2 regions of the Allobosea sp. 10L422 genome follow, and region 2 is predicted to be linked to the other one. Evidence: predicted binding sites of a transcription regulator. Region 2 holds the regulator's gene; the other holds the start of a gene.

Region 1 (6,034 bases), on a different contig from region 2:
ACGCCGGAGAGGAAGTGGGACTTTTTCATCTGCATCTCCCTACGACATGCAATTTATGCGCGCGATCCCGCCGGGGATCGCTTGTCGCCTGTATAGGCCAGGGGCGACCCGAGGGACACTGCCCGCATTTTCATCAGGCACGGCGACAAACGCATGGCAATGCCATGGCGGGCTTGGGGAGCTTGCGGGTGGCTCGGAAAGGCCTCAGCCGCTCCGCGCCTTGCGCTGAGCCTCCAGCTCTTCGGTGACGGCGATGACGTCAAGATAATCCTCATGGCGCGCGGGCGCATAGCGCGAGACATGGCCGTCGGTGAAGGTCTTCCAGACGTCCGGAGCGGCCTCTTTCATCGCGCTCATCGCGGCGACGAAGTCGTCCTTGAGACCCTGCGGCAGGTTGGCGCGCGTCGAAAACGGGCTGGAGGGGATCAGTGGCGAGGTCCAGAGCACGCGGGTCGAGCCGGCCTGGATCATGCCGCGTTGGGCGAGGCGCTGGGCGACGCCGGACTCGGTATTGACCTGATAGGTCGCGACGACGTCGAACTGGCCCCGCACCAGCGCCAATACGGAGTTGTCGTGCCCGCCGGAAAAGACCGTGCCGCTGAAATGAGCTTTCGGGTCGAAACCTTGCTTGCGCAGAAAATAGGCGGGGAAGGCGTATCCGGAGGTCGAGTTCGGATCGGCGAAGGCCATGACCTTGCCCTTGAGATCGGCAAGGTTCTGGTAGGGGCTCTCCGCGCGGACCAGCAGCACCGAATAGTACCCCTCCTGCCCGTGGTTATCGACATCGCGGAGCAGCGGCTGGAGCTTGTCGCCCAGCACGCGGCGCCCGAGCGCGTAGACCGCGGGCCCGAACCGGGCGAAGTCGACCTGATCGGCCCGCATCGCCTCGACAAGACCGGCATAGTCCGAAACTCGGAAGAACCGCACGGGCACGCCGAGACGCTGCGATAGGTAGTCGACCATCGGCTGGGTGCGGGCGACGGCACCCGCTTCGTTCTCGGCGGAAGAGACGCCGAAGCGCACCTCCTTGATGCTCTGTCGCCAGTCCGGCGCCTGCGCGAAAGCAGGGACGGCGGTCGTGGCGGCAAGGCCGGCGAGGACTGAGCGGCGTGTCGGCATGATGCCTCCCAGGGTACGCGAATGAATTGACCGCGGTTGGGTGCATGCATCAGGCGACGGCTGGATGGCGGTGGATGACGGCGCCGTGAAACGCAGAAGGCCCGGCTTGCGCCGGGCCTTCCGTGGTCTCGCCGGGAGCGGTGGATCAGAAGTCCATGCCGCCACCGAAACCGGGCGTGCCCGGTTTCGGCAGTCAAAGCGCTTGAGCGCCTGGACTTCCTCAGAAGTCCATGCCGCCCATGCCGCCGCCGCCCATCGGGGGCATCGGGGCGTCCTTCTTCGGCAGGTCGGCGACCATCGCCTCGGTGGTGATCAGCAGGCCCGCGATCGAAGCCGCGTCCTGGATCGCCGTGCGCACGACCTTGGTCGGGTCGATGATGCCAGCCTTGACCAGATCGCCGTACTCGCCGGTCTGGGCGTTGTAGCCGTAGGAGTAGTCCTTCGACTCGAGCAGCTTGCCGATCACGACCGCGCCGTCATCGCCGGCGTTGTCGACGATCTGGCGGGCCGGAGCGGCGATCGCCTTGCGGACGATCTCGACGCCGGTCTTCTGGTCGTCGTTCTGGGTCTTGATGCCCTTGACCGAGGACAGGGCGCGCAGGAGCGCAACGCCACCGCCGGGAAGGATGCCTTCTTCGACCGCAGCGCGGGTCGCGTTCAGAGCATCGTCGACGCGGTCCTTCTTCTCCTTGACCTCGACCTCGGTCGCGCCGCCGACGCGGATGACCGCGACGCCGCCGGCGAGCTTGGCCAGACGCTCCTGGAGCTTCTCACGGTCGTAGTCCGAGGAGGTCTCCTCGATCTGGGCCTTGATCTGGCCGACGCGAGCCTCGATGTCCTTCTTCTTGCCGGCGCCGTCGATGATCGTGGTGTTCTCCTTCTCGATGCGCACGCGCTTGGCGCGGCCGAGCATGTTGAGCGTCACGGTCTCGAGCTTGATGCCGAGGTCTTCCGAGATCATCTGGCCGGCGGTCAGGATCGAGATGTCCTCGAGCATGGCCTTGCGGCGATCACCGAAGCCCGGAGCCTTGACGGCCGCGACCTTCAGGCCGCCACGGAGCTTGTTGACGACGAGCGTGGCCAGAGCCTCGCCCTCGACGTCCTCGGCGATGATGAGGAGCGGCTTGCCGGTCTGAACGACGGCCTCGAGGATCGGCAGCATCGCCTGGAGCGAGGACAGCTTCTTCTCGAAGACGAGGATGTAGGGGTCGTCGAGCTCGGCGACCATCTTCTCGGAGTTGGTGATGAAGTACGGCGAGAGGTAGCCACGGTCGAACTGCATGCCCTCGACGACGTCGAGCTCGGTCTCGGCGGTCTTGGCTTCCTCGACGGTGATGACACCCTCGTTGCCGACCTTCTGCATGGCCTTCGAGATCATCTCGCCGACCGACGAGTCGCCGTTGGCCGAGATGGTGCCGACCTGCGCGACTTCCGCGTTCGAGGTGACCTTCTTCGAGTTCTTCTTGAGATCGGCGACGATGGCCTCGACAGCGAGGTCGATGCCGCGCTTCAGGTCCATCGGGTTCATGCCGGCCGCAACCGACTTGGCGCCTTCACGGACGATCGCCTGGGCGAGAACGGTGGCGGTGGTGGTGCCGTCGCCGGCATGGTCGTTCTGGCGCGAAGCGACTTCGCGGACCATCTGGGCGCCCATGTTCTCGAACTTGTCGGAAAGCTCGATCTCCTTGGCGACGGTGACGCCGTCCTTGGTGATGCGCGGAGCGCCGAACGACTTCTCGATCACGACGTTGCGGCCCTTCGGACCCAGCGTGACCTTCACGGCATTGGCGAGGACATCCACGCCGCGCAGCATCTTGTCGCGGGCTTCAGTGCCGAATTTGACGTCTTTGGCAGCCATGAGAGCTACTCCTTGGACTGAAATTGAAAAGTTGAGAAAGCGGTCAGGCGGCTATCAGCCGACGACGCCCATGATGTCGGATTCCTTCATGATCAGGAGGTCCTGACCATCGATCTTGACCTCGGTGCCCGACCACTTGCCGAACAGGACGCGGTCGCCCTTCTTGACGTCGAGGGCAACGAGCTTGCCGGCCTCGTCACGCGCGCCGGAGCCGACGGCGATGACCTCGCCCTCCTGGGGCTTTTCCTTGGCGGTCTCGGGGATGATGATGCCGCCCTTGGTCTTCTCTTCGCTGTCAAGGCGGCGGACCACGACGCGGTCATGCAACGGACGGAACTTCATGGTTCTGTCTTCCTCTCGGTCTTATTCGGTTCGGGCGCCGCTGATGGACACCCGGGGGAGGCTGTTAGCAGTCAGCGAATGAGAGTGCTAACAGATGGCGGGGAGATAGGCTCGGGGTCCCGGAGAGTCAAGGAAGCCTGCGACAACAAAGTGAACGTCGCCGGATGCGGCACCGCAGCCCTTCGCCTTCCAGCTGCCGCACGCGCTAGAACACGCTAAGATGGCTGAATGACGACACTCCCTCCCCCGCCTGCGCCCGATCCGCGCCTCGACGATATCGCCCGATCCTGCGTGGCGCTGCATGTCCGGATGACGGCCCGCGCCGTCACCCGTGCCTATGACGAGGCAATGCGGCCGAGCGGGTTGAAGATCACCCAGTTCGTGCTGCTCTCGGCGCTGAGCACCGGACATTGGAAGTCGATCACCGAGCTGGCCGAGCGCTTTGCCCTGGAGCGGACGTCGCTGACCCGCAATCTCCAGCTCCTTGCCGCCGAGGGCATGGTCGAGCCGGTCGACTGCCGCGGTCGTGCCGCTGTCTATGCGGTGACGCAGAAGGGCAGGGCGGCGATCGAGGCTGCCATCCCCTTCTGGCGGTCGGCGCAGGACAAGATCGAAGGCGGCTTCGGCGAGGAGCGCTGGCGCGAGACCCGCGACGGGCTGAAGGCGCTGCGCCGCGCCGCGCGCGATCCGCGTTGAGATATCGAGGCTCCTTCCGCACGATTCCCGTTGGCTCTGTTGACGCATTCAACGTGCTTTCTCTATCGTGCAGTTACACGAATTGAGGGGTGGTCATGGATCGAACGTTCGGAGTGGTGTCCCGCGAGGTGCTGGTCGCGGGCGATGGCCTGAGCTTCCTGCGCGGCATCATCGACGGCAGGCACCCGGCCCCGCCCTTCGCCGGGACCATGGATTTCGATCTGGTGGAGGCGGATGAAGGGCGGGTCGTCTTTGTCGGCAGGCCGTCCCCGCGCTTCTTCAACCCGCTCGGTACGATCCATGGCGGCTGGACCGCGACGATCCTCGATTCCGCCATGGCCTGCGCCGCCCATTCCACGCTCAAGCCGGGCGAGGGTTACACCACGCTCGAGATGAAGCTGAACTATGTCCGGCCGGTGATGCCGGATTCCGGCACGGTGCGCTGCGAAGGCAGGCTGATCCATCGTGGCGGTTCCGTCATCACGACGGAAGGCAATCTGCGCGACGAGCGCGGCAAGTTGCTCGCGCACGGCACCGAAACCTGCATGGTGTTTCCGGCGAAAGCTAGCGCCGGCTGACCGCGCCGGCGCCGGCCACGATCAGGAGCGCTCCGAGATAGGTCGTGTAGAGCGGCACCTCGCCGAAGAGGAAGAAGCCGAGCAGGCTCGCCCAGATCAGGGCGGTATATTCGATGGCCGCCAGCCGGGACGCCGCAGCCTTGGCATAGGCCGAGGTAAGCGTGAGATGGCCCGCGACGCCCAGCGCACCGGCGAAGAGATAGATCGCGAGATCCGCCAATGTCATCGGCACGAAGGCGAGGAATGCCGGGACGGCGAGGCACAGCGCCGGCCCGATATTCTGGAAGGCGACGATGACCGTGGGGTGCTCCCGGACCGCGATGCGCCGCAGCAGGATCAGGTTGAAGGCGTAGCTCACCGCCGAGAACAGCGCCGTGGCGACGCCGAGGCTGGCGCCGCTGACATGGCCCTGCAACCGCGGCCAGACCATGACCAGCATGCCGGCGAGGCCGAAGGCGAGCGCCTGCAGCACGCGCCGGTCGATCGTCTCCTTGAGGAGCAGGCCGCCGAGCACCGCGACGAAGACAGGGGCAAGGAACGACAGCGTCAGTGCTTCGGCGAGCGGCAGCACCGAGACCGAATAGAAGAAGCTGCCAGCCGTCAGCACGACGAGCGGGACGCGCGCGACATTGCCGATGATGCTGTCGCGCGTCGGGCGGGCCGGGCGGGCGAGCGCGAGGACGGCGAGCGCGCAGAGGCCGCCCATCAGGAAGCGCATGAACAGCGCGACGATGAAAGGATGCTGCTGCATCTGGCCCTTGATCACCGCATCCATGGCGGTGAGGAGGGCGATGCCGAGCGCAGCGCGCAGGGCGATGGACAAGGTCATGCCGGCGGCGCGGCAAGCGGCTTGCGGAAATGGTATTCCCAGCTCGCGGAGACGTCAGCCAGATAGCGCTCGCCCGGCCAGCGCACGAAACCGAGCTTTTCGTAGAAGCGGTGGCCACGCGCGAAGCGGCTGTCGGACCATAGCATCATCTCGCTGAAGCTGCCGGCCTCGGCGAAGCGCAGCGCCTCGTCGAAGAGCGCCTGCGCCAGGCCCGAACCGCGAAAGGCCGGATCGGCATAGACCTTGGTGATCTCGATTGCGTTCTGCTCCGGCAGCGGCGTGACGCCGAGCGAGCCGGCGATGCCGCCATGGGGCGAATCCGCGATCCAGAGTTTTCCGCCTTTGGCTGCGAAGTGGCTGGCCGGGCGACGCAGTTCGGGAAACTCGGACCATTCGAAATGGCAATTCGGATATTCGGCGAAGCTCGCGGCGATGAGCCTGGCGAGCGGTTCGGAATCAGAATCGCGGGCGTCGCGGATCGGCGGTAGCAAGGCAGTCATGGCGATTGACTTAGAGCATCGGATTGTTCCGAGAAACCCGATTCCACTTTTCGATCCGATGGCCTAGAGGCTGTTAGGGACCATGGCAGGTTTCCTGCGCTTGCCGGTGTCA
Region 2 (6,034 bases):
ATTCGGCATAGCCAACGCGGATCGTTTCCCGCAGCATCACCTCTTGGCCGACGACATCGATCGCCAGGCCGAGATGGCCTTCGCGCTCAACGACGAGAACCCAGTCGCCTTTGAGATCGGAAAGGGCGGGCGCCGCGGCGAGGGGCTCGATCACGGCGAAAACAGCACCGCAGACGGCGATGCCGCGACATGCCACATGCATCGATCTGCCTAGCATCATCCCCTCCAGTGCTCGACCGGCGCAAAGACCGCACGTGACGGTGAGTTCCTCTCGAAGCCCTTGCGGCGGTCGGCGACGCGCTCCTCTGCAATTCCCGCGATACTGCGAAACAGAAACAATCCCGCCCCGACGGCCGCCGCCGGAACGAGGCCAGCGGACCCGAGATATGGCAGGGCGCCGACAGCGAGGTCGCCGAGAGATTTCGCAACATCGCCAGTTCCGGCCCCCGGCATGAAAATGGCTTTGAAAATGCCTTCGACCGACTGACCGATGCCGGGGATCGCTCCCAGCCCGCCGACGACACCGGCTGCGCCGACACCGATCGCGGCCTTGCGGTTGTTGTCGGCGGCCACGATGGCAGGCACGCCATCCTCATACAGATCTCCCGGCGTCGCCTGCGCTCGCGCCCGCGCGATCGGCATCGGCAACCCGCCCGCGAGAGCCAGCAAGGTCGCATCGTCGGGCTGTCCCGTCGCCGACAGGCCATTCTGCATCTGGAAGGCGAAGAGGGCGCCGGAGGTGATTGGACCGAAGAGACCGTCGATCTTGCCCACCGAATAGCCCAGACGGGCAAGGTGCTCCTGCACGCGTTCCATCTCGGTCCGCCCGCGCGTGACCGAAGGGGACAGGACCGTGGCGGCAGCACCGGGCATGCGCAACCGCGCCGCCCAGGCCCCGTAGGCTGTTTCCAGCCGCGTGTCGTAGCGGTTCGCGGCGTAGCCCTTGCCATTATAGCGATACGCGAAACCGGCCCAGTCGCGGCTCCGCAAGGCCCGCGTCATCGCGGGGTTCATCGCGATGAAGCGCAGCATCGCCTCGATCTGCGCGGTCACGCCCGTTGCCATGCTCGCGACCATATCGGTGGCCGAGGCGTAGCCCAGCGCGACCGCGTTGAAGCCCATGATCTGGCCGAGGCCCCAAGACGCCGAGCGATTGGCGAGCTCCTCGTGAATCGCCCGGGCGCGCTGCAGCACACTCAGACGGCCCGCACGCCCCTGATCGGCGTATTGAGAGGCGCGTTGCCAGCTCGGGATGGCGAGACCCTCCGCTTCCGCCCGCGCCAGCAGCGATGGCGCAGCCTCGCGCAGCAGCCGATGGAAGACATGCTTCTCGAACAGGAAGACGGGAGTGGCGCCGTCGGCCTCGAAGGCGCGACCATTGCTCTCGACCTCGACGACGGCGAGAGCTACGGCCGGCTCCAGCCCCTGTGTCTGGGCCAGCCGCGTGATCTCGTTGACGATGTCCTGCGTGAAATCGACCATAGGCTCCCCCCTCGATCAGTAACGCAGATTCGCGCCCGTCCGGTGTTCGTCGACACGCTGGGCGGTGGTCGCCTGAGCATTGCGCCAGAGCATGACGGCAAGCGCGATCAATATGATCCAGACTCCGCCCCTGGCACCCAGAAGGACCGGCAGGATCGTGGGCAGGGAGCTCCCCGCCTCGTCGGCAAGGGCCGCAGGCATGACCCAGTCCGTCACCGAAGAGGATTGCACGACCTGCGTTGCGGCTGCTTCGGCCTTGGTGGCCAACTGACCGGTCTTCTCGAAGAGGCCGGTTCGCGCATCCGTCAGCCCCAATACGCCGAACAGCGCGGTCGCGAGCGCGAGCCAGCGCCCGCGGTCGGTCAGCGCGATCGTCTGCGAGCCCTCCCGCTTCAGCTCCCGCGCCGTCTCGTTGCGCCGCTCCGGCCAGAGCGGCATCGGCTCCCCGTTCTGGAGCTGGAACCAGGTCCAGGCATCGACGATGCCCGTCGGCGGGATGCCGTTGGCCTGCTGGAAGGAGAAGACGGCCGTCATTGTCCGCAGCCCGTAATCGCCATCTTCGGTCCCGGGCGGATAGCCTTGCTTGTTCAGCAGCTTCTGGACGGCCTCGACCTTGTCGATGAAATCTGGATTGACGCCAGGACCGAGGGGCAGAAACTCGGGGAGGCCTTGCCCTCCATCGATCGCGCCGAGCACCCCGCGTTGCTCGTTCTCCAAAGCCTCCGTCGTGATCTGCTCGTCGGGTACGCCGAGCTGCAGAATGTTCGGCAGGAGGCCGCTGGCCGCAACCGGCACCCGCTCGGTTGGCCACCGAAAACCAAGCAGCCTGGACTTCGAATAGCTGGAGACCGTGACGCTGTCCCTCTGATTGCCGCCGAGCACGAACAAGTGCTCGTCATCCTCGCGCAGGAAAAAGCCGACATGCCCGTAAGAGCTGTTCGCCTCGTTGCGCGAGAGCACCACGATGCAGCCTTCGCGTGGCTCTTCGAGCTTCGCACCGAGGTTGAGATAGCTGCGGGCCATCAGCGAGCGGCTCGACGCGTAGCCGGAAAGCACGAGGCAGGCACCGACGAAAGCCGCACACCACGCCTGTTCGTCGCTGCGGACCTGACCGTGCCCCGACAGGCGGAACATCTCCAAGATCCGCGGTTCCGCGGCTGCGCCCTTGTATTCGGAGATGCCTCGGAGGGTGTTCGCAATCAGCAACCAAGGAGACAGAATCATCGCCTCACGCAACCATTGGTTGCATGATCAATGCATATACGCCGCCTCAACGCAATGCCGTAGCGGCAACTGCGTTAATGCGAGAGGCTCCCGAGAGCGCCGGCCACTGCCCGGCGCCTCGTCTCCTCAGCCGTAGGGGAACCTTCCGTCAGCCCTCGGCCTGAGCCGCGCCGCGGATATAGGGCTCGACAGCGCCCTTGAGCGTGATCGTCATCGGGCGGCCGAAGCGGTCCTTGGCGGCGCCGGCCGCGACCTTCACCCAGCCTTCGGAGACGCAATATTCCTCGACATTGGTCTTCTCGACGCCCTTGAAGCGGATCCCGATGTCGCGCGCCAGCACCTCGGCGTCGTAAAACGGGCTGTCCGGGTTGACGGAGAGGCGGTCGGGAAGCTGGTCTGACATGGCTCTGGCCTTGGATGTTCGGGCGCGAACGGGTCGCTTTCGCGCGCAGAGGTAGCCTCATCCGCGCCGGAAGCCAAATCCGTCTTCAAAAGTCAGAGCAGGATCGCGAAAAAACGGTTCTCACTATTTTTGCACCCTGCTCTCGCCTCAACGCTCGCCGTCGAGCAGGCTGCCGACCACCTTGGCGGTGTAGTCGACCATCGGGACGATGCGGGCATAGTTCAGGCGCGTCGGGCCGATGATGCCGACGACGCCGACGATGCGCTGCTCGGCATCGCGGAAGGGCGCCGCCACCATCGAGGAGCCCGACATCGAGAACAGCTTGTTCTCCGAGCCGATGAAGATGCGCACGCCATCGCCGTCCTCCGCCCGCGACAGAAGATCGATCATGTCGGTCTGGGTCTCGAGATCGCCGAAGAGCAGGCGGATGCGCTCGAGATCCTCCTGCGCCTTCAGATCCTCGAGCAGGTTAGCCTGGCCACGGACGATCAGATGGCGGTCGCTGCTCGGGCCCGACGAGGTGGCGATGCCGTTCTCGACGAGGCGCGCAGTCAGCGCATCGAGCTCGCGCTCCATCTGCGAGCGCTGGGTCGCGATCTCGCCCCGCAGCTCGGCGAGCGTCTTGCCGATGATGCGGGCGTTGAGGAAGTTCGCCGCCTCGCTCAGCGCCGAGGCCGGCAGGCCGGGCGGCAACGCCAGCAGGCGGTTCTCGACGGTGCCATCGTCCGCGACCAGAACGACCAGCGCACGGGCGGGATCGAGCCGGACGAACTCGATGTGCTTGAGCCTTGGGTCGGCCTTGGTGGTGACGACGACGCCGGCGCCGCGCGACAGGCCGGAGAGGAGCGCCGAGGCTTCGGTCAGCGTCTGGTCGAGGCTGCGGTTGGTTGCGGCAGCCCTGATCTGCGCCTCGATGCGCTTGCGCTCGTCGGAGGTGAGATTGCCGACCTCCATCATCGCATCGACGAAGAAGCGCAGGCCTCTTTCTGTCGGAAGTCGCCCCGCAGAGGTATGCGGCGCGTAGATCAGCCCGGCCAGCTCCAGATCGGTCATGACGTTGCGCACCGTCGCGGGCGAGAGCGACATCGGCAGCAGGCGGGCAATGTTGCGCGAGCCGACCGGCTCGCCGGTCGCCAGGAAGCCGTCGACGATCTGGCGGAAGATCTCGCGCGAGCGCTGATCGGTCTCGACCAGGCTGCTGATCGTCTCGGGGCGGGGGGTATGGGCGCTCATGAACCTTTACGGGCGAACCGTTCCTCCATCCTATTGTCGTCATACGATGCGCATGGATCAAGGGGCGGAAAGGCTCCTGCCTTGCCGTACCGGGCGGGAGAGCCTAAAAGCCGCCACTTCTCCGCAAGACAGGATCATTTCATGCGACCCTCCAAACGCGCCGCCGACGAGATGCGCAAGGTCACGCTCGAACGCGGCGTGGTGCGCTATGCCGAGGGCTCCTGCATGGTGACGTTCGGCGAGACCAAGGTGCTGTGCGCCGCGACTGTCGAGGAAAAGGGGCCGCCGTGGCTGCGCGGGACCGGCAAGGGTTGGGTCACCGCCGAATATTCGATGCTGCCGCGCGCCACGCATGAGCGCACGCGCCGCGAGGTCACCTCCGGCAAGCCCTCCGGCCGCACGCAGGAGATCCAGCGACTGGTCGGGCGCTCGCTTCGCGCCGTCGTCGACCTGACTGCGATCGGCGAGCGCCAGATCGTCGTCGACTGCGACGTGCTGCAGGCCGATGGCGGCACACGCACTGCCTCGATCACAGGCGCCTGGGTCGCCCTGCACGATGCGCTGAAGTGGATGGAAGGCCGCGGGCTCCTCAAGGGTACCCACCCGCTGAAGGACCATGTCGCCGCCGTCTCCTGCGGCATCGTCGCCGGCAACCCGGTGATCGATCTCGACTATGTCGAGGATTCCGGCGCGCAGACCGATGCGAATTTCGTCATCACCGGCGCAGGCGGCCTCGTCGAGGTGCAGGGCACGGCAGAAGGCGCGCCCTTCTCGGAGGACGAGCTGCTCGCGCTGCTCAAGCTCGCCAAGGGCGGCGTTTCCAAGCTCGTCGCGCTGCAGAAGGCGGCGGTAGCCTGATCGATTGATCGCATAGACAACGAAACAACGCCGTCATTCCGGACTTGGCGAAGCGGAGATCCGGAATCCATCGTAGAGCTTCGGCGCCTTTCGATGGATCCCAGCTCAAGCCCGGGATGACGAGGCGGATACGAGAAAACCGATGTCGAACCACCGCCTCCTCACCGGCAAGGTCGTGATCGCGACCCACAACCAGGGCAAGCTGCGCGAGATGCGCCAGCTATTGGCTCCCTACGGCATTGAGCTCGTCTCGGCCGGAGAGCTCGGCCTGCCCGAGCCGGTCGAGGACGGCACCATGTTCTCGGAGAATGCGGCGATCAAGGCGGTGGCCGCCACCAAAGCGAGCGGGCTACCGGCGCTCTCCGACGACTCGGGCGTTTGCATCGATGCGCTCGACGGTGCGCCCGGCCTGTTCTCGGCCAACTGGGCCGGGCCGGGCAAGGATTTCGCCCCGGCGATCGCACGCGTGCAGATGGAGCTGGCCAAGCGCGGTGCCGCCACGCCCGACAAACGCAGGGCGCATTTCGTCTCGGCGCTGGTCATCGCCTGGCCGGACGGCCATCAGGAATTGTTCGAGGGGCGCGTCTTCGGCACGGTCACTCATGAGGCCCGTGGCGCGGGCGGCTTCGGCTACGACCCGATCTTCCTCCCCGATGGCCAGGGCAAGACTTTCGGCGAGATGACGGCGGACGAGAAGCACGGCATCCCGGCCGATGGCTCGCCCGGCCTGTCGCATCGGGCGCGCGCGTTCCATGTGCTTGCCGCCGCCTGCCTGAGGAAATCGGCGTGAGTGCCGCGGCCGCCCTGTCGGAGCGGCCCACCGCCTCGCATCCG

The links. Region 2 encodes HrcA, which represses chaperone genes, less so after heat shock. Its sites were predicted from a motif close to GTTAGCACTCNCNNNNNGNGAGTGCTAAC; they were not measured.
Region 1: the regulator HrcA is predicted to act here: its motif matches at 3,383-3,411, upstream of groES (co-chaperone GroES).

Annotation. Positions count from the first base shown of each region.
Region 1 is NZ_JBFTJI010000006.1:70,375-76,408, forward strand. It holds gene AC1DEZ_RS13760 (branched-chain amino acid ABC transporter substrate-binding protein) at 1-29, opposite strand, end outside; gene phnD (phosphate/phosphite/phosphonate ABC transporter substrate-binding protein) at 205-1,119, opposite strand; gene groL (chaperonin GroEL) at 1,340-2,977, opposite strand; gene groES (co-chaperone GroES) at 3,032-3,319, opposite strand; gene AC1DEZ_RS13780 (MarR family winged helix-turn-helix transcriptional regulator) at 3,548-4,015, shown strand; gene AC1DEZ_RS13785 (PaaI family thioesterase) at 4,111-4,593, shown strand; gene AC1DEZ_RS13790 (DMT family transporter) at 4,580-5,422, opposite strand; gene AC1DEZ_RS13795 (GNAT family N-acetyltransferase) at 5,419-5,922, opposite strand.
Region 2 is NZ_JBFTJI010000008.1:129,261-135,294, forward strand. It holds gene AC1DEZ_RS17075 (hypothetical protein) at 1-217, opposite strand, end outside; gene AC1DEZ_RS17080 (N-acetylmuramidase domain-containing protein) at 217-1,482, opposite strand; gene AC1DEZ_RS17085 (C40 family peptidase) at 1,498-2,706, opposite strand; gene AC1DEZ_RS17090 (DUF3297 family protein) at 2,855-3,109, opposite strand; gene hrcA (heat-inducible transcriptional repressor HrcA) at 3,257-4,342, opposite strand; gene rph (ribonuclease PH) at 4,484-5,200, shown strand; gene rdgB (RdgB/HAM1 family non-canonical purine NTP pyrophosphatase) at 5,343-5,990, shown strand; gene hemW (radical SAM family heme chaperone HemW) at 5,987-6,034, shown strand, end outside.